One region of the Methylobacterium sp. ME121 genome, then DNA from elsewhere that is predicted to be linked to it. Evidence: predicted binding sites of a transcription regulator. Region 1 holds the regulator's gene; each other region holds the start of a gene.
The links. Region 1 encodes PhoB, which activates phosphate uptake and scavenging genes when phosphate is short. Its sites were predicted from a motif close to TGTCATNNANCTGTCAT; they were not measured.
Positions count from the first base shown of each region.

Region 2: the regulator PhoB is predicted to act here: its motif matches at 4,876-4,892, upstream of ME121_RS05425 (CorA family divalent cation transporter).
Region 3: the regulator PhoB is predicted to act here: its motif matches at 5,012-5,028, upstream of ME121_RS09175 (YdcH family protein).
Region 4: the regulator PhoB is predicted to act here: its motif matches at 5,486-5,502, upstream of phnC (phosphonate ABC transporter ATP-binding protein).

Region 1 covers NZ_BBUX01000024.1:52,773-59,802, forward strand. The annotation lists gene pstB (phosphate ABC transporter ATP-binding protein PstB) at 1-15, shown strand, start outside; gene phoU (phosphate signaling complex protein PhoU) at 124-843, shown strand; gene phoB (phosphate regulon transcriptional regulator PhoB) at 965-1,660, shown strand; gene ME121_RS16550 (protein-disulfide reductase DsbD family protein) at 1,740-3,914, opposite strand; gene ME121_RS16555 (aminopeptidase P family protein) at 4,046-5,884, opposite strand; gene ME121_RS16560 (hypothetical protein) at 6,023-6,277, shown strand; gene rmf (ribosome modulation factor) at 6,278-6,466, opposite strand; gene ME121_RS16570 (50S ribosomal protein L11 methyltransferase) at 6,517-7,030, opposite strand, start outside.
Region 2 covers NZ_BBUX01000004.1:118,708-125,737, forward strand. The annotation lists gene ME121_RS05410 (ligase-associated DNA damage response DEXH box helicase) at 1-1,415, shown strand, start outside; gene pdeM (ligase-associated DNA damage response endonuclease PdeM) at 1,457-2,170, shown strand; gene ME121_RS05420 (methyl-accepting chemotaxis protein) at 2,181-3,641, opposite strand; gene ME121_RS05425 (CorA family divalent cation transporter) at 3,849-4,835, opposite strand; gene groES (co-chaperone GroES) at 5,047-5,337, shown strand; gene groL (chaperonin GroEL) at 5,409-7,030, shown strand, end outside.
Region 3 covers NZ_BBUX01000009.1:95,801-102,830, reverse strand. The annotation lists gene ME121_RS09205 (acyl-CoA dehydrogenase family protein) at 1-337, shown strand, start outside; gene ME121_RS09200 (acyl-CoA dehydrogenase family protein) at 531-1,685, shown strand; gene ME121_RS09195 (tetratricopeptide repeat protein) at 1,755-2,627, opposite strand; gene ME121_RS09190 (5-(carboxyamino)imidazole ribonucleotide synthase) at 2,962-4,074, opposite strand; gene purE (5-(carboxyamino)imidazole ribonucleotide mutase) at 4,071-4,571, opposite strand; gene ME121_RS09180 (YdcH family protein) at 4,650-4,910, opposite strand; gene ME121_RS09175 (YdcH family protein) at 5,042-5,224, shown strand; gene ME121_RS09170 (propionyl-CoA synthetase) at 5,424-7,030, shown strand, end outside.
Region 4 covers NZ_BBUX01000068.1:14,613-21,642, forward strand. The annotation lists gene ME121_RS26930 (Ros/MucR family transcriptional regulator) at 354-761, shown strand; gene ME121_RS26935 (hypothetical protein) at 765-1,016, shown strand; gene ME121_RS26940 (inorganic phosphate transporter) at 1,106-2,734, opposite strand; gene ME121_RS26945 (ceramide glucosyltransferase) at 2,957-4,105, shown strand; gene ME121_RS26950 (DUF1045 domain-containing protein) at 4,131-4,817, shown strand; gene ME121_RS26955 (LbetaH domain-containing protein) at 4,810-5,430, shown strand; gene phnC (phosphonate ABC transporter ATP-binding protein) at 5,546-6,394, shown strand; gene phnD (phosphonate ABC transporter substrate-binding protein) at 6,529-7,030, shown strand, end outside.

The sequences.
Region 1 (7,030 bases):
GGCCGCTTCGGCTAGTCTGCCGGGCCGCTCCGGTCCCGGGACCGCCGCTCGCGTCTCCGGCGCGTCGGCGGATCCGCAAACCTCCCGGAGGGCCGTCCCCGGGACCCCATCGAAGGATCCGCCATGCCCGGCCATATCGTCACCTCCTACGACACCGACCTGGAGAACCTGCGTCGCTCGATCTCGGAGATGGGCGGCGTCGCCGAGAAGATGACCGCGGAGGCGACCGATGCCCTCGTGCGCCGGGACGACACGCTCGCCCAGGCGGTGATCCTCGCCGACAAGCGCCTCGACGCGCTGCAGCGGGACATCGAGGAGCGCGCCGTGCTGCTGATCGCCCGGCGCCAGCCGCTGGCGATCGACCTGCGCGAGACCATCTCGGCGATCCGCGTCTCCGGCGATCTCGAGCGGATCGGCGACCTCGCCAAGAACGTCGCCAAGCGCGTGGTGGCGATCTCCGACCAGGCTCCGGCCCAGAAGATCGTGCTCGGCGTGCGCCACATGAGCGACCTCGCCGAGGGCCAGCTCAAGGACGTGCTCGACGCCTACGCGAGCCGCGACGTCCAGGCGGCCCACGACGTCTGGGAGCGCGACGGTGAGATCGACGCCCTGTACAATTCCCTGTTCCGCGAGCTCCTGACCTACATGATGGAGGACCCGCGCAACATCTCGTTCTGCACGCATCTGCTGTTCTGCGCCAAGAACGTCGAGCGCATCGGCGACCACACCACCAACATCGCCGAGACGATCCACTACCTCGCCACGGGCGAGACCCTGGCGGGCGACCGGCCGAAGAACGACGCGTCGAACTACGCGACGGTGGACGGACTCCAGGCGCCGTGAGCCCCCGACCCCGGCCTTCCTGCGGGCATGGCCGGGGCCAGTAACCGTGCAGGTTGAGGCCGGGCGGCGCCTCCTGCACCATCCGCGGGACCGCCGGTAGAACGAGTCGTCGAACGTGAGCATGCAAGTCCTGATCGTCGAGGACGAGGAGGCGCTGACCACGCTGCTGCGCTACAACCTGGAGGCCGAGGGCTTCCTGGTGGATTCGGCGGCGCGCGGCGACGACGCCGAGCTGCTCCTGGCGGAGCGGATCCCGGACCTCGTCCTGCTCGACTGGATGCTGCCCGGCCTCTCCGGGATCGAGCTGTGCCGCCGGATCCGGGCGCGCCGGGAGACCGAGCGCCTGCCGGTGATCATGCTCACCGCCCGGGGCGAGGAGGGCGACCGCGTCCGCGGTCTCGGCACGGGCGCCGACGACTACATCGTCAAGCCGTTCTCGGTGCCGGAACTGCTCGCCCGGATCCGCGCGCTGCTGCGCCGGGCCAAGCCCGCCCACGTCTCGGACCGGCTGGCGGCGGGCGATTTGGAGCTCGACCGCACCGGCCACCGCGTCCGTCGCGGCGGCGAGGAGCTGCATCTGGGCCCGACAGAGTTCCGGCTGCTGGAATTCCTGATGCTGGCGCCGGGCCGGGTCTTCTCCCGCGAGCAGCTCCTCGACGGGGTCTGGGGCCACGACGTCTACATCGACGAGCGCACGGTGGACGTGCATGTCGGGCGGCTGCGCAAGGCGCTGAACGGCCCGCGCCAGGCCGACCCGATCCGCACGGTCCGCGGCTCGGGCTACGCCTTCGACGAGACCTTCTCGCTCGAGGCCTGAGGAGGCCCCATGGACTGCCGGAGCGACAGATCGCTCCGGCGCGCCGTCTCTGCTCAGGCGCCCGAGACCGCGGACGGGTTCAGCGCGCCAGCGCCGCGCTCCGTCCCGCGGCGGCCGGCACCGCCTCCAGCGCCGCCAGGACCGTCCCCTCGGTCAGGATCTGCGGGAGCACCTGGGGCTCCCCCGTCCCGGTGTAGAGCAGGTAGAGCGGGACGCCGCTGCGCCCGTGCTTCTCCAGGAGGCGGGTGATCTCGGGGTTCTGGTTGGTCCAGTCGCCCTTCATGTAAGTCACGCCGCGCTCGGCCATCGCGGACCGCACCGCCCTGGTGTTGAGCGAGGTCGCCTCGTTGACCGCGCAGGTGATGCACCAGGCGGCGGTCATGTCGACGAAGACGGGGCGGTGCGCGTCGAGAAGGGCGTCGAGGCGCGCCTGCGTGAACGGCTCGACCCCGTCGGCGGCGGCCTGCGCCGCCGGCGCGGCGCTGCTCCGGGGCAGGGTGACGGCGAGGGAGGCGACCGCGATCAGCGCCAGCGCCGCGGCGGCCTGCGCGATCCGACCCGTCCGCGGCGCGGCGGCGCGGCCGTGCTCCCAGGCCCAGGCGGCGAAGCCCACGAGCACGAGGCCGATCAGCGCCGCCAGCTGCCCGCGCGGGTCGACCTGCTGCGCCAGCACCCAGATCAGCCACGCGACGGTGGCGTAGACCGGGAAGGCCAGCACCTGCTTGAGGGTCTCCATCCAGGCGCCCGGCCGCGGCAGTGCCCGCAGGGCCGGCGGCCAGAGGGTCAGGAGCAGGAAGGGCAGGGCGAGGCCGAGGCCGAGGCTGGCGAAGACGGCGAGCGCCACGCCGGCGCTCTGGGTCAGCGCGAAGCCCACCGCCGAGCCCATGAACGGCGCCGTGCAGGGCGTCGCCACCAGGGTGGCGAGCACGCCCGTGAAGAACGAGCCGCTCAGGCCGGCGCGCCGGGTGAGGCCGTCGCCGAGGCCGGCGAGCCGCCCGCCGACATGGACCGCGCCGGAGAGACTCAGGCCCATCGCGAACAGCAGGTAGGCGAGCCCCGCGACCACGGCGGGCGATTGCAGCTGGAACCCCCAGCCGATCGCGGCCCCGCCGCTCTTCAGGCCGATCAGCGCGGCGGCGAGCGCCAGGAAGCTCGCCAGGACGCCGGCCGTGTAGGCGAGGCCGTGGAGCCGCAGCCGGGCCGGCCCCTCGCCCGCGTGCCGCACGAGGCTCAGGACCTTGATCGACAGGACCGGGAAGACGCAGGGCATCAGGTTGAGGATCAGGCCGCCGAGGAAGGCGAAGGCCGCGGCGGTCGCGAGGGTCAGCGCGTCGAAGTCGGAGGTTGCCGGCGCGGTCGAGGCCGGGTTCGGCGCGGTCGGGGCCGGCGCCGCGGCGGCCGGGAGCACCGGCTCGTCGCCGTACGCGAAGGCGAGCCGGCGGGTCCCGGCGGCGTCGACCTCGTCGACCGTCAGGACGCCGGGCAGCGCGGTGGGCACCGGATCGGTCGGGCTGCTCCGCGCGAGGGTCAGGTGCAGGCCGGTCTCGTCGACGGTCATCACCTGGGCGGCGGCGTTGTCGATCGCGGTCTCGGCGTAGGGGAAGTACGCGGCGTTGCGGAGCGCCTCGGGCTTGAGACCGGTCGCGGCGAAATCGAGGCGCAGGGTGTCGCCCTGGCTCGACAGGCGCAGGGGCCAGAGCGCCGGCACGGGCAGCGCGGCGCGCGCGCGCGCGAACAGCGCGGCGCTGGCCGGGTCCGGCTCGGCCTTGCCCACGGGCAGAGTCAGGGCGAGGTCGGCCGAGCCGGGGACGCACTCGGTCTCGCAGACGAGGTAGGTCAGTTTCGCCTGGATCCGCACCGGGTCCGCCGGGTCGAGGCTCGGCGGCGGCGTCACCGGCACGAGGAGCGTGACCTCGCCCTCGTAGCCGTAGTTCATGAGGGTCGCGATCGGGATGCGCTCCGGCGCCGGCCACCGGATCGCGCCGGCGTTGAAGCCGGCCGGCAGGGTCCAGGTCACCTCCGGGGGCAGGCCGGAATCGCCCGGATTGCGCCAGTAGACGTGCCAGCCGGGCTTGATCTGCATCCGCACGGCCAGCGTGAAGGGCTGCGCGCCGGCGACCGCGGCGGGCTCGGCCACGAGGCTCGCGCGCACGAGGTCCGCGGGCGTGCGGAAGCCCTGCGGAAACCCCTGCGCCGCGGCGGCCGAGAGGCTCGCGGCGAGGGCCAGGATCAGGATGGCGAGGCGGCGGATCATGCTGTCCCTTCGCGCGCGGGGCGGTCGCGGTTTCACGCGCGGCGTCTCTCGCCCGGCGCGGGCGTTTCCGTGGCGCCGGGTCTTACCATGGACCGCGTCCGGGGTCCCGTCCGGGGTCCCGTGCGGCCGGCTCACCCCTCCAGCGGCGCCGTCGCCCGCTCCAGCCAGTCGCGCGCGGCGGTGTCGAGCCCGGGCGCCAGGGTCTCGCGCACCCGGGCATGGTAGGCGTCGATCCAGGCCCGCTCCCCGGGTTCGAGCAGGTCCGGCCGGATCAGCCGGCGGTCGTAGGGGGCGAGCGTCAGCGTCTCGAAGCCGAGCATCGGGCGCTCGCCGCCCGCGATCGCGCGGGACTCGACCAGGACGAGGTTCTCGATCCGGATGCCGTAGGCGCCGCGGGCGTAGTAGCCCGGCTCGTTCGACAGGATCATGCCGGGCTCCAGCGCCACCGTGCCGGTCTTGGCGATCCGCTGCGGCCCCTCGTGCACCGACAGGAAGGCGCCGACGCCGTGACCGGTGCCGTGGTCGAAGTCGAGACCGGCCTGCCAGAGCGGCGCCCGCGCGAAGGCGTCGATCTGGGCGCCGGTCGTGCCGACCGGGAACACCGCCCGCGCGATGGCGACGTGCCCCTTCAGCACGCGCGTGAAGCGGTCGCGCATCTCGGGGCTCGGCGCGCCGACCGCGACCGTGCGGGTGATGTCGGTGGTCCCGTCCGGGTACTGCGCCCCGGAATCGATCAGGAACAGCTCGCCCGGCCGGACCGTCCGGTCGGTGGCGCGGCTCACCCGGTAGTGGACGATCGCCCCGTTCGGTCCGGATCCCGAGATGGTGGGGAAGGAGACCTCGCGCAGGTCGCCGCCCGTGGCCCGGAAATCCTCCAGGGCCTCGACGGCGGCGATCTCGGTGAGGCCGCCGGCCGCGGCCGCCCCGTCGAGCCAGGCGAGGAAGCGCACGACGCTCGCCCCGTCCCGGACATGGGCGGCGCGGGCGCCCGCGATCTCAGCGGCGTTCTTGACCGCCTTCATGCCGGTGATCGGGTCCTTGCCGACATCGGCCGTGCCGCCGGCGGCCTCGATCTTCTCCTTCAGGGCGACGGCGCCGGTCGACGCGTCGAGGCGGACGCGCACGCCCGCCAGGGACGCCAACCCGTCGTCCAGGTCCGCCCGCGGCAGGATCTCGGCGACCGGCGCGAGCGCGGCCCGCAGGGCCGGATCGACGTTCGGCGAGACGAGGAACAGCCGGGCCGGCCCCTCGCGCGGAAGGATCGCGTAGCCCAGCGCCAGGGGCGTGTGGCCGACGTCGGCCCCGCGCAGGTTGAAGGCCCAGGCGAGATTGTGCGGGTCGGAGATCACCAGGGCGTCGCAGCCGCCCTCGGCGAGCGCCGCCCGGATCCGGCCGAGCTTGTCGGCGGACGCCTCGCCGCACAGCGCGTCCGGGTGGACCACCACCGGTCCGGCCGGCGGCCGCGGCCGCCCGGCCCAGACCGCGTCGACGAGGTTCGGCACCGCCCGCACCGCGCCGCCGGCGCGGGTCACGGCCCGCTCCAGGCGCGCCAGACCGTCCGGCGTGTGCAGCCACGGATCGTAGCCGAGCACCTGATCGCGCCGCAGGTTGGCGCCGATCCAGGCCTCCGGCGTCGTTTCGGCGAGCGGTACCACCGTGACGAGGCCGGTATCGACCTGCTCGGGCGCCTGCAGGGTGTAGCGCCCGTCGACGACCAGCGCCGCCGACTCCATCAGGATCACGGCCGTCCCGGCCGAGCCGGTGAAGCCGGTGAGCCAGGCGAGCCGTTCGGCGTCGGCGGGAACGTATTCGGACTGGTGCTCGTCGGCCCGCGGCACGACGAAGCCGTCGAGCCCGGTCTCGCGCAGGGCCGCCCGCAGCGCCTCGATCCGCTCGGCGCCCTTCCGGTGGCTCGGGTCGTCGAAGCTCTGGAAGCGCTGACGCGGTCGGGACGTGCGGGTCTCGGTCATCCGCGGAGCCTAGCGCCCGCCGCTCCCGCGTCGCAACACCCTGTTCTCACGACAAAGAGGTCGGTCGGAGGTCGGTTGCGGTGCTTAAAAATCGTTAGCAATCTTATCACGCCGCGGATTTTCGCTTATTACTCAGACATGCCCCGCCGCGTTTACTACCGGATCAGCGACAGACCCGACGGCCGCTTCGACGCCGTCGTGACGATCGAGCCCGACACGGTGGTCCGCCGCGACGGTTTCGACTCGCTCGCCGAACTCGAGGAGTGGATCGACGGCCTGCGCGCGCTGATGGCGGCGCTCGGCGCGCCCGTGTCACAGGTGGACGCGGCGGGGGCGCCGGCCGAGACCGCGGACGAGCCGGATCGGCCGGGCCGGCTGCGCACCGCGCGCTGATCAGCCGTTCGTGACCGGCAGGTCCGGCGCGCGATCCGCGGGCGCGCCGTCGTAGCCCTCGATCCACGCTCGGCGCGCGGGCGAATCGGCCGGATAGGGGCAGGCATCCTTGGGACGGCCCTGCGCCCGGGCGCGGGCGCCCTCGGCGATCGGGTCCGCGGGCGGATCGTGGAGCGACGTCTGGCTCATGGCCGGACAACACGCCGGCGCGCGCGGAGTTCTGGGCGGTTCCGCGCGGTTCAGCGCCGCGGACGCGGTGCCGCACCGCCGCGCGTCAGGACCAGGGCGACCCACCCCTCGATCACGCCGCGCCGCACGAGGGAGAAGCCCTGGAGGCGGTAGGCGGAGAGCACGCCGGGCACGTCGCGCTCGATCAGGCCCGACAGGACCAGCACACCCTCGGTGGCGACGACCCGCGCCAGCGTCGGCGCGAGGAGCCTGAGGGGCCGGGCCAGGATGTTGGCGAAGACGAGATCGAAATGGCGCGACCGGTCGGCGAGGCGGTGGCGGACCCCGGGCCCCTCGTAGAGCTTGAGATAGGGGCCGAGCCCGTTGGCGCGGGCGTTCTCGCGGGCCGTGCGCACGGCCTCCGCGTCGAGGTCGCCGGCCACCACGGGCTGCCGCAGGGCCCTGGCGGCCGCGAAGGCGAGGATCCCGGTACCGGTACCGACGTCGAGGACGTGGACCGGACGCCGGCGCTTGAGCTCCGAGACCAGGGCGCGGAGGCAGCCCAGGGTCGTCCCGTGATGCCCG
Region 2 (7,030 bases), on a different contig from region 1:
CCTACCTCGTCCCGGGCAACCGCTTCGAGATGCTGGAGTGCCAGGCGGCGCTGGACGCCGTCGAGGAGGCCGCGCAGGACACGCCCGACGCCCGCCAGGGCGCCCTCGACGTCCTCGCCCAGCACGTGCTCGGCATGGCCTGCGCCGACGCCTTCGACCCGCTCGAGCTTTACGACGAGATCGTCTCGGCCGCGCCCTACGCCGGTCTCTCCTGGGAAGCGTTCGAGCAGGTCGTCGACTACGTCGCGACCGGCGGCTACGCGCTGCGCGCCTACGAGCGGTTCGCGAAGATCCTGCGCGGGCCGGACGGGCTCTGGCGCGTCCGCGACGCCCGCACCGCGCAGGCCTACCGGATGAATGTCGGCACCATCGTGGAGGCGGCGCGGGTGAAGGTCCGGCTCGGCCGGACCCTGCGCGGCAAGCCCGGCACGGTGTTGCCGAAGACCGGCCGCGTGCTCGGCGAGATCGAGGACGAGTTCGCCGAGACGCTCACCGTCGGCGACACGTTCCTGTTCGCGGGCGAGACCCTGCGGTTCGAGGGGCTCTCCGAGGACGAGTGCCTCGTCACCCGCGCGCCGGCCGGCACCGATCCGGCGATCCCGTCCTACGCGGGCGCAAAGTTCCCGCTCTCGACCTTCCTGGCCGCGCGGGTCCGGGCGCTCATCGCCGACCCGTTCGCGTGGGACCGGCTGCCGAAGCAGATCGGCGAGTACCTGCTGCAGCAGCGCCGACGCTCGGTCCTGCCGGGCGAGCGCGACCTCCTCGTGGAGACGTTCCCGCGGGGCAAGCGCTTCTACCTGACCGCCTTCCCGTTCGAGGGCCGCCTCGCCCACCAGACGCTGGGCATGCTGCTGACCCGGCGCCTGGAGCGCGCCGGCCTGCGGCCACTCGGCTTCGCGGCCAACGATTACGGCATCGCCATCTGGTCGACCCGCGACGTCTCGGAGCGCGCCGCGATCGATCCGGACTTCATCGGCGACCTGTTCGCGGTCGACATGCTGGGCGACGACCTCGAGGCGTGGCTCGACGAATCCGCCATGATGAAGCGCACGTTCCGCCAGTGCGCGGTGATCGCCGGCCTGATCGAGCGCCACCATCCGGGTCAGAAGAAGTCCGGCCGGCAGGTCACGATCTCGACCGACCTGATCTACGACGTGCTGCGCAAGCACCAGCCCGACCACCTCCTGCTGCGGGCGGCGCGGCAGGATGCGGCAACCGGACTCCTCGACGTGAGGCGCCTCGGCATGATGCTAGAGCGCATCCAGGGGCGAATCATCCACAGGTCTCTCGACCGGGTCTCGCCGCTCTCCGTGTCCGTGATGCTCGAGATCGGGCGCGAGCGGGTCTACGGCGAGGGCGCCGACGAGATCCTGGCCGAGGCCGAGGCGGAGCTTCTCCAAGAGGCTCTGTCCTGACCGCCGATCCGCCCTTCCCCGACGACACCGAGGATGCGATCTTGGCGGCCGGCCTGAGACTCGAGAAGACTCACAAGCACCCCACCCTGCTTCTCGCGGGCGAGACCTTGGTGCTCGACCTCTGCGGCGGCCTCTGGCTGCCGGAGCACCGGACGCTGATCGTGTCCGATCTCCACCTGGAGAAGGGCTCGTCCTACGCGGCCCGCTCCGGCCAGTTCCTGCCGCCCTACGACACCCGCGAGACGCTCGCCTGCCTGCACGAGGCGGTGGTGCGCCACGATCCCGCCCGCGTGGTCGCGCTGGGCGATTCCTTCCACGACGCCCGCGGTCCCGAGCGCATGGAGCCCGGCGACCGCGCCCTGGTGGCGGCCCTGCAGGAGGGGCGGGACTGGGTCTGGATCGCCGGCAACCATGACGCGGCCGTGAACGAGGGCGTGGGCGGCCGCTACGCCGACGCGCTCACGCTGGGCGGCCTCGTCCTGCGCCACGAGCCGAGCCCGGAGCCCGTCCCCGGCGAGATCGCGGGCCATCTCCATCCCTGCGGGAAGGTGGCGATGCGCGGGCGGGCGGTGCGCCGCCGCTGCTTCGTCACGGACGGCACCCGCCTCGTCATGCCGGCCTTCGGAGCCTACGCGGGCGGCCTGAACGTCCGCGACAGGGCGATCGAGAGCCTGTTCCCCGACGGGTTCACCGCCCATCTCCTCGGCGACGGGCGGGTCTTCGCCATCGGCCGGGCGCAGCTCGCCCGGGATTGAGCCGCGCGGATCAGGCCGTCTTCATGAAGCGGATCACGCTCTCCGACAGGCTCGTCGAGTGGCCGGCGAGGCTCTCGGCGATGCCCTGGACCGTCTGCGCCAGCTGACCGGTGGCGTTGGCGGCCTCGGAAACGCCGCCGATATTGCCCGCCATCTCGTGGGTCGAGACCGCCTGCTCCTCGACGGCGCTCGCCATCGCCAGGGTAAGCTTGGACAGTTCGTCCACCGCCGCGGTGATCATCTCGATGGCGCCGACGGCGTCGCCGGTGGCGCTCTGGATCGCCGAGACCTGCTGGGTGATCTCGCCGGTCGCCTTGGCCGTCTGCTCGGCGAGCGCCTTCACCTCGGAGGCGACGACCGCGAAGCCGCGTCCGGCGGCGCCGGCCCGCGCCGCCTCGATCGTGGCGTTCAGCGCCAGCAGGTTGGTCTGGTCGGCGATCGACTTGATCATGCTCACCACCGCGTCGACCTTGCGGGCGTTCTCGGCGAGCTGGCGCATGGTCGCGTCGGTCGTCCCCGCCTGGGCGGCGATCTGCTGCGCGCGCTCCGAGACCCGCCCGACCTGGCCGGAAATCTCCTGGATCGCGCCGTTCATCTGCTCGGAACTCGACGCGACCGACGAGGCCTTGTGGCGCGCGGATTCGGCTGACTGCATCAGGCCCTCGGCCGAGCTCTGCATCTCCTGGATGGCGGAGCCGACGGCCTTCACGACGCGCTTGACGTCGGTCTCCATGTTCACCTGCGCGGTGACCACCGCCCAGGTCAGCATCGGGCCGAGGTACTGCCCCTTCTCGTCGTTCACCGCCGTGACCCGCAGGTTGAGGGTCTCGGGCCCGACCCTGATCTTGGTGCTGTGCGGCAGCCGGCTCGCGTCCGCCAGCATGGTGCGCTGGTGGCTCGGGTTCTTGTGGAAGATATCGAAGGAGCGGCCGAGCATGTCGTCGACTCTGACCGGCAGGTGCTGGTCGATCGTGCCGAGCGTCTTGCGCGACGTGGCGTTCATGTAGTCGATCTTGAAGTTGTCCTTCAGGTCGGCCGTCATGACGGCCACCGGTACGTTGTCGATCATCGTCAGGAGCCGGTTGATCTCCTTCTTCTTCGCGGAGATGTCCGCGGCGAACTTTACGACCTTGATCGGCTTGCCCCGCGCGTCGAGGACGGGATTGTACGTCGCCTCGAGCCAGACCGAGTCGCCCTCCTTGTCGAGGCGCAGGAACTCGCCCGTGACGTACTGACCGTCCTTGAGCTTGTCCCAGAACGCGGCGTACTCCGCGGTCTCGGCATAGCTCTTGTCCACGAAGATGCGGTGATGCCGGCTCTGGACGTCGCTGAGGCTGTACTTCATCAGCCGCAGGAAGTTCTGGTTCGCGTGGAGGACGGTCCCGTCCATCGAGAATTCGATGATCGCGAGTGAGCGGTCCAGGGCGTCGATCTTGGCCTGGGCCTCGTTGAAGACAGTACGATTGAACATGGTCCCGCTCGCGTTCCCCCGCGCCGGGTCTAGCGCCGCATCGTTAATGAATTGCTTATTTCGGAATTCGTTCAGGTTAAGCGCGGGCGAAGATCGAACGAATGCTTGCGACGCCGTGTCCGCTCTGTGCTCGTGTCCGGACCGGCGCCGCCCTCGGCGGCTGAGATGCGATGTGGTGTTTCCAATGCTATAATTTTTCGGTCAATATTAGAACCAGCCCCGCATGCGGAAGTATATGATCGGCGCGACCGCGCTCAAAAGGATCAGGCCGAGCGCGTAGGGATATCCGAGAGCCCAATCCAGCTCGGGCATGTGCTTGAAGTTCATGCCGTAGATCGACGCGATCAGCGTCGGCGGGACGCCGACCACCGAGACCACGGTGAGGACCCGGAAGACGTTGTTCTGCTCGATCGTGATGAGGCCGAGGGCGGCGTCGAGCAGGAACTGGACGTTCTCGGCGAGCCGCGTCTCGAACTCGTCGAGGGACTCGATGTCCCGCTTGATCGTCTCGAAGCGGGAATCCTCCGGCAGGCCGAGGCCGTCGCAGGCCGCGGCGACGAACGGGATGATCCGTTCGAGGCCGAGCAGGCTCGACCGGATCTTTCCCAGAACCTTCCCGCGGTTGCTGATGCCGCGCAGGATCCGGCGCAGGGCGAGATCGCGGCGCCGGGGCGGGGGGCGCTCCAGGCGCCGCCGCTCGGCACCGCGGACGTCGAAGTCGAAGATGCGGGTGGAGAGCGTGTCGAGCTCGGATCCCATGTCTTCCAGGGCGTCGGCGAGGCTGTCGACCAGCTCTTCCAGGACGACGAGGAAGATCTCGCTGGGTGTCGTGCTGCCGTCGCCGTCCGCGATGCGCTTCGCGGAGGTCTCGAAGGCGCGCAGCTCGTGGAAGCGGATCGTGACGAGGTGATCCTTGGTCAGCAGGAAGCCCAGCGGCTTCAGCTGCGACGCGCTCTGCTCGAAGGTGATCATCGGCGTCGAGAGCGAGAGCCCGCCCTTCACCCGGCGCAGGCGGCTCGACGTCTCCACTTCCGAGAGCGCCGCCCGGGACGGCACGCGCAGACCGGTCGCGGCCTCGACCGCCGCGGCCTCTTCCGGCGTGGGATCGTTCAGGTCGAGCCACACGGTGTCGCGCGCGACCGGCCTGCCGGGTTGCAGCGCCACCGGGCCTTCGGGTCCGTGCAGGCTCAGCATGAGAGCGCGTTATCCATGAGGGGGAAAGGAGCCGCCGGCGCGTCATCGCACCGTCGCGCGGGGGTGCGACAGCCTTGACTCGGAACCCGCCCGCGCCTATCTCGCGGCCGTCTTTGGCACTCGCCGAGACAGAGTGCTAACAGTCGAGTTCGCGAGCGGTCCCGCCGGCCGCATCAACGCCAACTCCAGACCTGAAGCAAGAGGGCAGCTCATGAAGTTCCGTCCGCTGCACGACCGCGTGGTCGTCCGTCGCATCGAGAGCGAAGAGAAGACCAAGGGCGGCATCATCATCCCGGACACCGCCAAGGAGAAGCCGCAGGAGGGCGAAGTCGTCGCCGTCGGCCCCGGCGCCCGCGACGAGCAGGGCCGCGTCAACGCGCTCGACGTGAAGGCCGGCGACCGCGTCCTGTTCGGCAAGTGGTCCGGCACCGAGGTCAAGATCGACGGTCAGGACCTCCTGATCATGAAGGAATCCGACATCATGGGCGTCGTCGCCCTCTGATCGGATCACCCGTCATCGCCCTTTGAGGCCGTCCCGGCCTTGGGGTTCAACCAGTAGCTAAGAGGCACACAATGGCAGCGAAAGACGTTCGTTTCTCCGCCGACGCCCGCGATAAGATGCTGCGCGGCGTCGACATCCTCGCGGATGCGGTGAAGGTGACGCTGGGCCCGAAGGGCCGCAACGTCGTGATCGAGAAGAGCTTCGGCGCCCCGCGCATCACCAAGGACGGTGTGACGGTCGCCAAGGAGATCGAGCTCGCCGACAAGTTCGAGAACATGGGCGCCCAGATGGTGCGCGAAGTGGCCTCGAAGACCAACGACATCGCGGGTGACGGCACCACCACCGCGACCGTGCTGGCCCAGGCCATCGTCCGCGAGGGCGCCAAGTACGTCGCCGCCGGCATCAACCCGATGGACCTGAAGCGCGGCATCGACCTCGCCACCCAGGCGGCCGTCAAGGACATCACCTCGCGCGCCAAGAAGGTCTCGACCTCCGACGAGGTCGCCCAGGTCGGCACGATCTCCGCCAACGGCGACAAGGAGATCGGCGAGATGATCGCCCACGCCATGCAGAAGGTGGGCAACGAGGGCGTGATCACGGTCGAGGAGGCCAAGACGGCCGAGACCGAGCTCGACGTCGTCGAGGGCATGCAGTTCGACCGCGGCTACCTCTCCCCGTACTTCATCACGAACGCGGAGAAGATGGTCGCCGAGCTCGAGGACCCCTACATCCTCATCCACGAGAAGAAGCTCTCCTCGCTCCAGGCCATGCTGCCGGTGCTCGAGGCCGTTGTTCAGACCGGCAAGCCGCTCCTGATCATCGCCGAGGACATCGAGGGCGAGGCGCTCGCCACGCTCGTCGTCAACAAGCTCCGCGGCGGCCTGAAGGTCGCGGCCGTCAAGGCGCCGGGCTTCGGTGATCGCCGCAAGGCGATGCTCGAGGACATCGCGATCCTGACCAAGGGCCAGATGATCGCCGAGGACCTCGGCATCAAGCTCGAGAACGTGACGCTCCCCATGCTCGGCCGCGCCAAGCGCGTGCGCATCGAGAAGGAAAACACCACGATCATCGACGGCGTCGGCGAGAAGTCCGACATCGAGGGCCGCATCTCGCAGATCAAGGCGCAGATCGAGGAGACCACCTCGGACTACGACCGTGAGAAGCTGCAGGAGCGTCTGGCCAAGCTCGCGGGCGGCGTCGCGGTGATCCGCGTCGGCGGCGCGACCGAGGTCGAGGTGAAGGAGAAGAAGGACCGCGTCGACGACGCCCTCAACGCCACCCGCGCGGCGGTCGAGGAAGGCATCGTCCCGGGCGGCGGCACCGCGCTGCTGCGCGCCAAGAAGGCGGTCGCCGAGCTGAAGTCCGAGATCCCGGACGTCCAGGCCGGCATCAAGATCGTCCTCAAGGCTCTCGAGGCCCCGCTCCGCCAGATCGCCCAGAACGCGGGCGTGGAAGGGTCGATCGTGGTCGGCAAGATCACCGACAACACCTCCTCGGAGACCTTCGGCTTCAACGCCCAGACCGAAGAGTACGTCGACATGATCCAGGCCGGCATCGTCGACCCGGCCAAGGTGGTGCGCACCGCTCTGCAGGACGCGGCTTCGGTCGCCGGCCTGCTGGTCACCACCGAGGCGATGGTCGCCGACGCGCCGAAGAAGGACAGCCCCGCTCCGGCCATGCCGGGCGGCGGCAT
Region 3 (7,030 bases), on a different contig from region 1:
GGTCGAGGTCGAGCTGAAGGCCCTGGAGATCACCCAGATGCGGGTGGCGGCCAAGCAGGGCCGGGCGGATTCGGTGGAGCCGGACCCCGCCTCGTCGCTCCTCAAGATCCGCGGCTCGCAGCTCCAGCAGGCGGCGACCGAGCTGCTCGTGGAGCTCGCCGGGCCCTTCGCCCTCGCGGCGCCCGCGCGCGGGGCAGGGGCCAACAACCTGCCCGGCGGCTTCGACTGGGTCGACGCCGCCGCGCCGAGCTACTTCAACAACCGCAAGGTCTCGATCTACGGCGGCTCGAACGAGATCCAGCACAACGTCATCGCCAAGGGCATTCTGGGTTTGTGAGCCATCGCCTCGTTCCAACCTCTCCCTCGTCCTGCGGGGCTGCGCGGCAGCCTCGCAGGAGGGTTCCAGGGATCGCGGCGACTTCCGGAAGCCTCCTGCGAGGCTGCCGCGCAGCTCCGGCACATCAGGATGAGGGGATCTGGTGGGACGGACCAGTGCCGGGCGCCCCCGACGATATCCGCGAGGGAACACCATGGATTTCGACCTGAACGAGGACCAGTCGCTCCTGCGCGACAGCGTCGAGCGGCTCGCCGCCGACCTCTACCCCTCGCTGGAGAGCCGGCAGGCGCGGCTCAAGGCGCCCCTCGGCTTCCCCGAGGAGGGCTGGACGGCCTTCGCCGAGCTCGGCGTCGCCGGCCTGCCCTTCTCCGAGGAGGAGGGCGGCCTCGGCGGCGGCCCGGTCGAGACCATGCTGGTCATGGAGGCGGTCGGCCGCAACCTCGTGGTCGAACCCCTGCTCGCGAGCCTCGTGCTGGGCTCGACGGCCCTCCGGCTCGGCGGCAGCGCCGCGCAGAAGGCGCGCCTCGTCCCAGGACTCGTCGCCGGCGACCTGCGCCTGACCCTCGCCCACACCGAGCGCCAGTCCCGCTACGACATCGCCGACGTGGCCACCGCGGCCCGGCGCAGCGGCGACGGGTTCGTGCTGAGCGGGGCCAAGAGCGTCGTGCCCAACGCCGACGCGGCCGGCCTGATGGTGGTCTCCGCCCGCGTCTCGGGCGAGCGGCGCGATCCCCGCGGACTCGGCCTGTTCCTGGTCCCGACGGACGCCGCCGGCGTCGCCGTCGAGGCCTATCCGACCCAGGACGGCGGCCGGGCCGCGGAGGTGTCCTTCTCGGAAGTGCAGGTCCCCGCCGACGCGGCGCTCGGCGATCCGGAGGACGGCCTGCCGCTCCTGGAGCGGGTGGTGGAGCACGGCATCGCGGCGCTCGCCGCCGAGGCGGTCGGCTCCATGGACGCGCTCCACAAGCTCACGGTCGAGTACCTCAAGACCCGCAAGCAGTTCGGCGTCAGCGTCGGCTCGTTCCAGGCCCTGCAGCACCGGGCCGTGGACATGCTGATCCAGCTGGAACAGGCGCGCTCGATGGCGCTCTACGCCGCCATGATGGTGGACACGCCGGACGCGCGGGCGCGGGCCGCGGCCCTGTCGGCCGTAAAGGTGCAGATCAACAAGGCCTGCCGCTACGTCGGCCAGGAGGCGGTCCAGCTCCACGGCGGCATCGGCATGACGCTCGAGTATGTCGGCGCCCACCACTTCAAGCGGCTCGCCATGATCGAGTACCAGCTCGGCGACACCGCCCACCACCTGCGCCGGATCACGCAGGACGAGAACGGGCTGCTGGCGGCCTGAGGACCGCGACGCGGCCTCGACGAAGGAGACTTCCGGCGCCCCGGGACGAGGGCGCCGGGATGACCGGGATCAGTTGAACAGCGAGCCGACCCCGCCCTGCACGCGGCCGAGGCCGGCCCGCGCGACGGTGTTGTTGGGGTCGATCGTCGAGGCGCGCTGGTAGTTCTCCATCGCCTCCTTGCGCTGGCCCTGCTTCTCGTAGGCGAGGCCCCGATAGGCCCAGGACGTGGCGTCCTTGGCGTTCACGTTCAGCGCGGCATTGTAGTCTTCGATCGCCTTCGCGTACTGGTTGGTCGCGATCAGGCTCTGGCCGCGGGCCGCGTAGGGCGCGGCCACGAACGGGTCGCGGTCGATGGCGGCGTCGAAATCGGCGATCGCCTGGGTGTCCTGGCCCTGCTTCTGCTTCACGAGGCCGCGGGCGTGGTAGGCCTGCGCGGATTCGGGGCTCAGGCGGATCGCGACGTTGAGGTCGTTCAGAGCCTGGTCGAGGTTGCCCTGGGCGCGCTCGACGTTGGCGCGGCCGATATAGGCCGGCCCGTAATTCGGATCGATCCCGATCGCCTTGGAGAAGTCCTGCAGTGCCGGGCCGTCGCGGCCGATCTGGCGGTTCGCGAGGGCGCGGTTGTTGTAGGCGGAGGCGGAGTTCGGATCGAGCTGGATCGCCTTGGTGAAGTCGGCGATGGCGTCGTTGAACTGGCCGGCGCGGGCGTAGGCGGCGCCGCGGGTGTTGTAGGCCGCCGCGTCGTTCGGGTTGCGCTGCACCACCTCGGTCAGGGACGCGATGTTGACGTTCGTGGCGCCGGTCGTGTCCTTCTCCAAGACCGCGTATTGCCGCGGGCCGGCCGCGCTGCCGACGGTCTCGCAGCCCGCGAGGCCGGCGGCCGAGACCAAGGCCGCGCCGATCAGTGCCGTCTTCCGTCCCAGCCGGATGCGTACGTTCATCGCCCCACTCTCCCCGAGGCGTCGCCCGCTCCGCGCGTGCCCGCCCCGCCCCTCACAGTCCAAGAACCCGCGCCCTGCGCCGGGCACACCCGAAGTCGGGGCACCGTCGCGCATCACGGTGAAGGCCGGCTTAAGAAGCGCCGCGTCGTGCCCCGGCCCCCGCCCGGTCCCGGCGGGACCGAGGCAGTGCGGGCGGACGCGATCGACAGCATTCGGAACCGACCACGGTTCCGTGGAAGCGGCGGGATGTGGCGAAGGTATGGCTCGACCGTCGCGCGGGGCCGCGGACGGCCCTCCGGCGGTCATGCGGCGGCGCTTGTGTGCCTTCGAAGCCTCAGGAACCGGTCGGGCCGGCCCCGAGGCGGGTGACGTGACCCATCTTGCGGCCGGGGCGCGCTTCGCCCTTGCCGTAGAGGTGCAGGTGGGCGCCGGGCTCGGCCAGCAGGGCGTGCCAGTCGTCGGCCTGGGCGCCGATCAGGTTGCGCATCTCGACGGGGAGGCCGCCGACCCGGCCCGGATCGCCCAGCGGCCAGCCGCAGACGGCCCGGACGTGCTGGGCGAACTGCGAGGTCAGCGCCCCCTCGCTGGTCCAGTGGCCGGAATTGTGGACCCGGGGCGCGATCTCGTTGACCACGAGCCGCTCAGCCCCGTCCTCGCGGACGAGGAACATCTCGACGGCCAGCACGCCGACGTAGTCGAGGGCGTCGGCGATCCGCCGGGCGATCTCGACGGCGGCGCGGCCCGTCTCGGCGGACACGCCGGGCGCCGGCACCCGGGTCAGCGCCAGGATGTGGTCGCGGTGTTCGTTCTCGCAGAGGTCGTAGGCCGCGAAGCTGCCGTCGCGCCCGCGCGCGCCGACCACCGAGACCTCGCGCTCGAACGGCACGAAGCCCTCCAGGATCAGCGGCGCGCCGCCGAACTCGGCGAACAGGGCGTTGCGGTCGCCCTCGGCCCGCTCGCGGAGCATGCGCTGCCCCTTGCCGTCGTAGCCGAAGCGGCGGGTCTTGAGCACGGCCGGCAGGCCGATCACCTCGATCGCCCGGTCGAGGTCGTCGGGGGTGTCCACCGCCCGGAACGGCGCCGTCGGGATGCCCAGGCCGTTGATGAACTCCTTCTCGGAGAGGCGGTCCTGCGTGGTCGAGAGCGCCCGCGCGTTCGGGTGCAGGGCGGCGTGCCGGGCCAGCACGTCGGCGGTGGCGTGCGGGATGTTCTCGAACTCGTAGGTCACGACGTCGACGCTGCGGGCGAAATCCGCCAGCGCCGCGGCGTCGTCGTAGGCCGCGCAGGTGGTCCGGGCGGCCACGTCGAAGGCGGGGCTGTCCGCGTCGGGCGCGTAGACATGCGCCTTGAGGCCGTAATCGGCCGCCGCGAGCGCGATCATGCGCCCGAGCTGGCCCCCGCCGACGATGCCGAGGGTGAAGCCGGGGCCGAGGATCTTGTCCGTCACGCGTTCTCTTCCGTCACCGGCCGTTCGGCCACCGAGGCGCTCTGGGCCGCGCGCCACGCCTCCAGGCGCTCCGCCAAGCCCGGGTCGGTCAGCGCCAGGACCGCCGCGGCGAGCAGGGCCGCGTTGACGGCCCCGGCCCGGCCGATCGCCAGGGTCCCCACCGGGATGCCGGCCGGCATCTGGACGATGGAGAGCAGGCTGTCCTGGCCGGACAGGGCCTTCGATTCGACCGGCACGCCGAAGACCGGCAGGCGGGTCATCGCGGCCGCCATGCCGGGCAGGTGCGCGGCGCCGCCCGCGCCCGCGATCACGACCTTGAAACCGGCCGCGACCGCGCCCTTTGCGAAGGCCACGAGCCGGTCCGGCGTGCGGTGGGCCGACACGATGCGCGCGTCGTACGGCACGCCGAGCGCGTCGAGCGTCTCGGCGGCATGACGCATGGTCGCCCAGTCGGACTGGCTGCCCATGATGATCGCGACCGGAGGAGGCGACGCCATCGTTGATCCCGGCAAAAGAGGGCGCTTACAGGCGGTGCGGGCCGGCGGCAAGGCGGGGCCCGAGGGCGTCCACCGGCATCAGGCGATGATGTCCGGCGTGAGCGCGTCCTCGATGTGGAAGATGCGGTCGCGCAGCGTGAGCTTGCGCTTCTTCAGGCGCTGGATCTGGAGCTGGTCCCCGGCGACGCTGCGCTCCAGCGCCTCGATGGCGCTGTCCAGATCCCGGTGCTCCTCGCGCAGCCGCGCCAGCTCGCCCAGGAGATCCGACTGCGCACCCTCACCCGCCTCGTCCGCCATCGTCACCTGAGAACCCGAAGACCGTTCGTCGCCCGAGAGCATGCGTCACGCTCCGGCGCCGGACAAGGCGGCGCGGTAAGCAATCATCAGACTTAGCAGCAGAAAACGCTTCGACAGGTCCGACATCCTGTGCCAATCTCGGTGTGTCGAAACGATGACAGGAGATTCGACTCATGTCGCTGCAGACGCATCTGAACCAACTCGCCCGGAAGCACGAAGCCCTCGAGCGCGAGATTCAGGAAGCGATCCACAGACCTTCGGCGAACGACCTCCACATTGCCGAGCTGAAGCGACGGAAACTCCTCCTCAAGGACGAGATCAACAAGCTCCAGGCGGGCAACGACACGTTGCACTGACGCCTGACACGTCCGATCCGATAGCGAATCCGAGCTGACGACCGCCGCACCGGGCGCCCCGGTGCGGCGGTTTTCTCATGGCGGGTCTCGCGCCGCAGCCGGACGCGGCCTTCTCGCCCGGGACCACTCCCGCGCGCCCGAGAATGGGCTACTCTGCGGGCCGCCGCCGGAGAGCGGCCCGTGAGGAAACGCCGAACCGATGACGAGAGCCAGCCTGCCGGGCCGCTACCCGGAGATCTACGAATCGGCCCGCCGCGACCCCGAGGCGTTCTGGCTCGGCGCCGCGCGGGCCCTCGACTGGGCGCGGTCGCCGGAGCGGGCCTTCGCGCCGGATTCCGGCCCCTACGGCCGATGGTTCCCGGACGGCACCCTGAACGCCTGCCACAACGCGGTGGACCGTCACGCCGACGGCGCCCGGGCGGATCAGGTGGCGATCCGCTACGACTCGCCCGTCACCGGGACCAAGCGCAGCATCACCTACCGGGTCCTGCGCGACGAGGTGGCGGTGCTGGCCGCCGTGCTCGCCGATCTCGGCGTCGGCAAGGGCGACCGGGTGATCCTGTACATGCCGATGGTGCCCGAGGCCCTGTTCGGCATGCTGGCCTGCGCGCGGCTCGGCGCGGTCCACTCGGTGGTGTTCGGCGGCTTCGCCGCCAACGAGCTGGCGGTGCGGATCGAGGACGCGGCGCCGAAGGTGGTGCTCGCCGCCTCCTGCGGGATCGAGCCGAACCGCGTGGTCGCCTACAAGCCGCTCCTCGACGCGGCGATCGCGGCCTCGCGGCACAAGCCGGAGGCCTGCCTGATCCTCCAGCGCCCGCAGGGGCCCGCGACCCTCGTCGCGGGACGGGATCGCGACTGGGCCGAGACCGTCGCGGCGGCCCGGGCGGCGGGGCGGCGTGCGGACTGCGTGCCGGTCGCCGCCACCGACCCGCTCTACATCCTCTACACCTCCGGCACGACCGGGAAGCCGAAGGGCGTCGTCCGCGACACCGGCGGCTACCTCGTCGCCCTGGCTTGGTCGATGCCGAACCTCTACGGCGTCCAGCCCGGTGAGACCTACTTCTGCGCCTCCGACATCGGCTGGGTGGTGGGCCACTCCTACATCGTCTACGCGCCGCTCCTGCACGGCTGCACCACGGTGCTGTACGAGGGAAAACCCGTCGGCACGCCCGATGCCGGCGCCTTCTGGCGGGTGGTCGCCGAGTACGGGGTGGTCTGCCTGTTCACCGCGCCGACGGCGCTGCGGGCGATCAAGAAGGAGGACTCGAAGGGCGCCCGGATCGCCGCGTACGACCTCTCGGCCTTCCGCAGCCTGTTCCTGGCGGGCGAGCGCGCCGATCCCGACTCGGTCGCCTGGGCCGAGCGCGTGCTGGACCGGCCGGTCGTCGACCATTGGTGGCAGACCGAGACCGGCTGGCCGATCGCCGGCAACCCGATGGGCCTCGGCCTCCTGCCGGTGAAGCACGGCAGCACCTGCGTGCCGATGCCGGGCTACCGGGTCGAAGTCCTGGACGAGGGCGGCAGGCCGGTTCCGGCGGGGACCATGGGCACCATCGCGATCCGCCTGCCGCTCCCGCCCGGCTGCCTCCCGACCCTGTGGGGCTCGGACGACCGGATGCGGTCGAGCTACCTCGCCACCTTCCCGGGCTACTACGACACGTCGGATGCCGGGGTGATCGACGGGGACGGCTACATCACGGTCCTGGGACGGACCGACGACATCATCAACGTCGCGGGCCACCGCCTGTCCACCGGCGGCATGGAGGCGGTGCTGGCGAGCCACCCGGACGTGGCGGAGTGCGCGGT
Region 4 (7,030 bases), on a different contig from region 1:
CCGGCCGAGGCGGGCGGGACGGCCCGAGCGGGCGCGACGCGGGACCGCCGATGCCGAAGTCGAGTTCGGGCACCGATCTCGGCGGCCGAAAACAGTGAACACATCAGTAACCATGGCCGGAATGCCGTCCGCTGCGCGGTGGAGCAAAAAACCTCGCGCCGTCGGACAAACCGCCGTCCGCTCATATTGTATATTATCTGCAACCTCAAGAAACGGAGAGAAATCAACTTGAGGTAGAAATGTCCCGCCGGCTGAACCGTTGCTCAGCCTTCCTCCGCGCGACACCCGGTGCGAGCCGGCCGCTCGGTGACGAGGCCCGAATGGTGGGACGCCCTCGAACAGCGATGTCTCAGATGGACCACCTTACCGACCACCGTTCAACTTTCATGCTGGAGAAGGTCGGCGCGATCGTCGCGGCCTACGTCTCGCGCAACGCGATCGAGGTCACGGCGCTGCCGGCGCTGATCGACCAAGTGCACGCGGCGATCGCGGTGCTCCGCCGCGCGCCGTCCGATTTCGGCGGGGTCGGGCTGAGCCAGCCGCAGGTCGAAGCGTCGATCCAGGACACGGGCCTGATCAGCTTCATCGACGGCCGGTCCTACCAGACCCTGAAGCGCCACCTCACCGCGCACGGCCTCACCCCCGAGCGCTACCGGGCGAAGTACGGCCTGCCGGCCGACTACCCGATGGTGGCGCCGGGCTACGCCGCGCGGCGCTCGGAGATCGCCCGGGCGATCCAGCTCGGCCACAAGGCGGCCTGAGCGATGGCGCCCGACGCTTCCGCGGATCCGGCCCGAACCCGCACGCCGTCCCCGGAGACGGCGCGCGCCAGCGACGCCCTGAGCCGCATCGCCGGCATCCTCGACGTGCCGGTGGCGAGCTTCTACCCGGATGCCGACCGGCCCGACGCGGCCATGACCCAGGCGGCCGACCTCGTGTCGGCGTTCGTGACGATCGACAGTCCGGCGGCGCGCCGGACCTGCCTGGCCTTCGTGCGGGCGATGGCGAGTTCCTGAAGCGTCGGGGGGCGCTGCAGGAAGCCGGAGACCGGGCCGCCTCGTCGGAGGCGGACCGCGGTCTCCGGCCCGCCCGGGCCGAGCCCGCGTCAGAACACGTGGCGCAGGATGAAGAACAGCACGGCCGCGAGGGTGATGGCCGCCGGCAGGGTCAGGACCCAGGCGAGCGCCATGTTGCGCACCGTGGACATCTGGAGTCCCGAGCCGTTGGCCGCCATGGTGCCGGCGACGCCGGAGGACAGGATGTGGGTCGTCGAGACCGGCAGGCCGTAGAGTTCGGCCAGCCCGATCGTGCCGGCGGCGACGATCTCGGCCGAGGCGCCCTGCGCGTAGGTCAGGTGGGTCTTGCCGATCTTCTCGCCCACCGTGACGACGATGCGCTTCCATCCGACCATGGTGCCGAGACCCAGCGCCAGGGCGACGCAGACCTTCACCCAGCCCGGGATGTAGCGCGTGCCGTCGTTCAGCAGGCCCGCGTAGCGTTTCAGGTCCGCCTTGTCGGTCTCCGAGAAGTCGGCCCCGGCGCTCGGCAGCACGCGCACCGCGTCGGCGGCGAGATACATGTCGCTGCGCAGGTTCTGGGTCTGGGCGGCCGGCACCGTCCGGATCGCCCCGTAATTCTTGACGCTGGCGGCGATGTCGTCGGAGAGCGCCGCCAGGGCCGCGTAGACGGGCGGCGTGTTCAGCGCCTTGGTCTTGAGCGCCTCCGTCACCGTCCGGCGCGCGGCGGCGGCGTCCGGAACCGCCGCGCCGGGGGCGCGGGCGGAGAACACCGCGCTCGCCGCCGTCGAGGCCTGCACGAAGGCGGGCGTCGTGTCGTCCGCCATGGTGCGGTTGAGCGCGTAGGCGGTGGGGGCGGCGCCGATCAGGATCAGCATGATCAGGCCCATGCCCTTCTGCCCGTCATTGCCGCCGTGGAAGAACGAGACCAGCGTGCAGGTGAGGATCAGCAGGCCGCGGATCCACAGGGGCGGGGGCGCGTCGCCCTCGGGCGCCTCGTAGAGGTCCCTGCGGCGCACCGTGAATTTCAGGGCGAGCAGCAGCAGCGCCGCGAGCACGAAGCCGCAGACCGGCGAGAACAGCAGCGCCTTGAAGACGTTGAGCGCCTGGGTCCAGTCGACGCCCGCGGTACCGTCGCCGCCGTTCATCAGCTGGTTGGCGAGGCCGACGCCGAGCACCGAGCCGATCAGCGCGTGGGACGACGAGTTCGGCAGCCCGAAGGCCCAGGTCCCGAGGTTCCAGATGATGGCCGCCAGCAGGAGCGCGAAGATCATCGCGTAGCCCGCGTGCGAGCCGACGTTGAGGATCAGCTCGACGGGCAGCAGCGTCACGATCGCGTAGGCCACCGCGCCCGAGGACAGCATCACGCCCAGGAAGTTGAAGGCACCCGACCAGATCACCGCGACGAGCGGCGGCATCGAGTGGGTGTAGATCACCGTGGCGACCGCGTTGGCGGTGTCGTGGAAGCCGTTCACGAACTCGAAGGCGAGGGCGATCAGCAGGGCGAGGCCGAGCAGCGCGAAGGCGCCGTAGGCCAGGGGCGCCTCGCCGACCGCGTTCATGTCGGCGACGAGGCTCACCACCGCGTAGCCGAGGCCCGCCACCAGGACGAGGAGGAACGCGACCACGCCGCCGAGATGCGTCCCGTGGTCGAGGCGCGGGCCGCCCGCCCGCCGGCCTCCCACCGCCCCCGACGGCATCACGGCGGTATCGGACATGTACCCTCGCGGAATTCTACGTGGTGGTGGGCCGGGATTAAGATGGAGCGGTGACGGTTGGGTGACGGGCGACGGCAGGCCCGTGACGGCCCGTGACGGCCCGCGACGCGACGCGCCGCGTCGGTGACCGGGACCGGGAGCGCCGGGCGGCGCTGTCACACGCCTGACGCGGTCGAGCCGCTAGCGGACCGGACCGCTCGCCCGATCGCACGAGGGATCCGCATGATTGACGCCACGGTGCCGGCCCTGTCCCTCGGCGCGCTCCTGGCCCTCGTCCAAGTCGGCAGCATCGCCGTCGCGGCCCGGCGCCTCGGCCGGAACCACGGCCCGTCGCAATTCCCCGACGGCGCGCCCGTCTCCCTGGTCCGGCCGCTGCGCGGGGTCGAGGCGTACAGCGAGGAGATGCTCGTCCGCAGCTTCCGCCTCGACTACCCGGCCTACGAGCTGATCTTCTGCGTGGCCGACCCGGCCGACCCGATCGTGCCGATGGTGGAGCGCCTGATCGAGGCCCACCCGCAGGTGCCGGCCCGCCTGATCCGCGGCGACGAGCGGGTCAGCGCGAACCCGAAGCTCAACAACTGCCTGCGCGGCTGGCGCGCCGCCGCCCACGACTGGGTGGTGCTCGCCGATTCCAACGTGGCCATGCCGCCGGACTACCTCCAGCGGCTCCAGGCGGCGTGGCGCGACGATACCGGCCTCGTCTGCTCCACCCCGGCCGGCGCCCGCCCGGGCAGCTTCATGGCGGAGGTGGAGTGCGCCTTCCTGAACACCCTCCAAGCGCGCTGGCAATACGCCGCCGAGGCCTTCGGCCTGGGCTTCGCGCAGGGCAAGAGCATGCTCTGGCACAAGCCCTTCCTAGAGGCGCAGGGCGGGCTCCAGGCGCTCGCCGCCGAGATCGCGGAGGACGCGGCCGCCACCAAGCTCGTGCGCGCCGCCGGCAAGCGCGTCCACCTCGTGGCGAGCCCGTTCGAGCAGCCGCTCGGCCCGCGCGGCTTCCGGGAGGTCTGGGCGCGGCAGCTGCGCTGGGCGCGCCTGCGCCGCGTGACCTTCCCGCTGTTCTTCGCCCCCGAGATCGGCAGCGGCGTCCTGCTGCCGGCGCTCCTCGTCGCCCTCTGGGCCGGCAGCCTCGCGGGCCTCGCCGGCGCTGCCGGCCTCGCCGCCCTGTGCTATGCCGCCGAGCACCGGCTCGCGGTCCGCGCGGGTTGGCACCGTTCGCCCCGCACGCTGGCGGCCTTCCTGGCGCGCGACGCCCTGATCCCGGCGATCTGGCTCGGCGCCTGGATGCGGAGCGCCATCGTGTGGCGGGGCAACGCCATGGACGTGCGCCCCCGGCGGGCCGCCGGCGCGCGCTCCTACGCGCCGACGGCCTGACCGCCCGGCGATCGGAGGCCCTGACGTGTCGCGCCGCTACGCCCTCTACTGGCTGCCCGCCCCGGGATCCCGCCTCGAAGCGTTCGGGCGCGCGGTCCTCGGCACCGACAACGTCTCCGGGCTGCCGGTCGCGCACCCGGAGGGGCTCGGTGATCTCGCGGCGGTCACGGCGGGCGCGCGGGTCTACGGGTTCCACGCCACCCTCAAGGCGCCGATGCGCCTCGCCCCGGGCGCCGCGGAGGCCGACCTCGTCGCCGCCGCCCGCGACCTCGCGGCCGCGCACCCGCCGGTGGCGGTGGGCCCGCTCCGGGTCGCCGCCCTCGGGCCGTTCCTCGCCCTGGTGCCGGAGGCCCCGCCGCCGGAGCTGGGGCTGCTGGCGGCCGAATGCGTCGCCGCCCTGGACCCGTTCCGGGCGCCGCTCACGGAGGCCGAGCGCGCCAAGCGCCGCCCGGAGCGCCTCGACGCGCGCGGCCGCGCGCTCCTCGCGCGCTGGGGCTACCCGTACGTGTTCGAGGCCTTCCGCTTCCACATGACCCTGACCGACGCCCTGCCGGAGGCGGATCGCGATTCCTGGCACCGGCGCCTGTCCGAAGCCTACGGCGCCGCGGGGCCGGAGCCCCTGCGGATCGACGCCGTCAGCCTCCTGATCCAGGACGGGTCGGAGCCGTTCCGGCTCCTGGCGCGCCTGCCCTTCGGAGAAGCCCGTGGTTGACCGCCCCCTCGGCCTCGAACCCGCGCTCGATCCGAGCGCCCGGGTCGTCGACAGCCGCCTCGGCCGCTACACCGAGGTCGGCGCCCGCACCCGGCTCACCGAGACAATCCTCGACGACTATTCCTACATCGGTGAGGACGGCGAGGTGATCTACACCGCGATCGGCAAGTTCTGCTCGATCGCCGCCAGCGTGCGGATCAATCCCGGCAATCACCCGATGGAGCGCGCCTCCCAGGCGCACTTCACCTACCGGGCGCGGGCCTACTGGCCGGACGAATCGGACGAGCCCGCCTTCTTCGACCGGCGCCGGGCGAGCCCGGTGGCGATCGGCCACGATGTCTGGATCGGCCACGGCGCGGTCGTCCTGCCGGGGCGCACGATCGGCACCGGCGCGGTGGTGGGAGCGGGCGCCATCGTCACCCGCGACGTCGAGCCCTACACGATCGTCGTCGGCAATCCCGCCCGGCCGGTCCGGCGCCGCTTCCCCGAGGCGATCGCCGCCCGCCTGATGCGCCTCGCCTGGTGGGACTGGGACCACGAGCGCCTGCGCCGGGCGCTGCCGGATTTCCGCGGCCTGCCGATTGAGGCGTTCCTGGAGCGCTGCGAAGATTAAGTCGGCTATCGAAATAACCGAGATGTTGCGCCGGCAAATATAATCGTTCCGAATACGTCATCCAATCGTCGTGAAACCGGCGTTTACGTGCGGCCACTCCGCGGCGGATGGTTGCATGCTGGTTATCGAGGATCTCACGCGCCAGTACGGCGACCGGCGCGCCGTCGACGGCGTGTCGCTCCGGATCGAGCCCGGCAGCTTCGTCGGGGTGATCGGCCGGTCGGGCGCCGGCAAGTCGACGCTCCTGCGCCTCATCAATCGGCTGGCGGACCCGAGTTCGGGGCGCATCCTCCACGAGGGCCGCGAGGTGACGACCCTGCGCGGCCGTCCCCTGCGGGAATGGCGCACCCGCTGCGCCATGATCTTCCAGCAGTTCAACCTCGTCGGCCGCCTCGACGTGATGACGAACGTGCTGATGGGGCGCCTCAGCCACGTGCCGACCTATCGCTCCCTGCTCCGGCAATGGTCCGCCGAGGACCGGGCCATGGCCCTCGCCGCCCTGGAGAGCTTCGACATGGGCGAGTTCGCCGGCCAGCGGGCCGACGGCCTGTCGGGCGGGCAGCAGCAGCGCGTCGCCATCGCCCGCGCCCTCGTGCAGGAGCCCGAGATCCTGCTCGCCGACGAGCCGGTCGCCTCCCTCGACCCGCGCAACACCCGCTTGGTGATGGACGCGCTGGCCGAGGTGAACCGGCGCTACGGCATCACCGTGCTGTGCAACCTGCACTCCCTCGACCTCGCCCGCGCCTACTGCGACCGCCTCGTCGGCCTCGCGGCCGGGCGGGTCGTGTTCGAGGGCGGCCCCTTCGACCTGACCGAGGACGTGGCGCGCCGCCTCTACGGCCTGGAGGCCGGCGAGGTGCTGGACGATTCCGCGCAGCGCGAGGCGGAGCAGCGGGCCGCGATGCCGGGCCGGCCCGGTCTCGTGCCGGCCCGGCCGGTCCGCGAGGCCGCCCTCGGCGCCTGATCCGGGCCCCGGGCCCCAACGAACACCGCCAACGAGCACTGCCAACGAGCACTGCCAACGAGCACCGCTCTGGAAACGCCCGACCGGCCCTTGGCCGGCCGAACCTCGCCGACGCCGCCACGAAGGACGACCCGATGATCACCCGACGCACCCTCGCCGCCGCCGCGGCCCTCGCCCTCCTCGGCCTGCCGGCCGCCGCCCAGGACTGGAAGGCCCAGTATCCGGAGCTGACGCTCGGCGTGATCCCGGCGGAGAACGCCTCGGGCACCGCCGACCGCTGGGCGCCGCTCACCGCCTACCTGACCAAGACGCTCGGCGTGCCGGTGAAGCTGCGGGTGGCGAGCGACTACGCCGCCGTGATCGAGGGCCAGCGGGCCGGCAACATCCAGATCGCGTGGTACGGGCCGGCCTCCTTCGCGCGGGCCGTGATGACCGGCGTGAAGATCGAGCCGATCGTCAACCAGAAGCACGAGACCGGCGCCTCGGGCTACTATTCGGTGGTCTACGTGCTGGCCTCCAGCCCCTACAAGACCGTCGAGGATCTGAAGGGCAAGAACCTCGCCCTGGTCGATCCGAACTCGACCTCCGGCAACCAGGCGCCGCGCTTCTTCCTGAAGCGGGCCGGCTACGACGTGG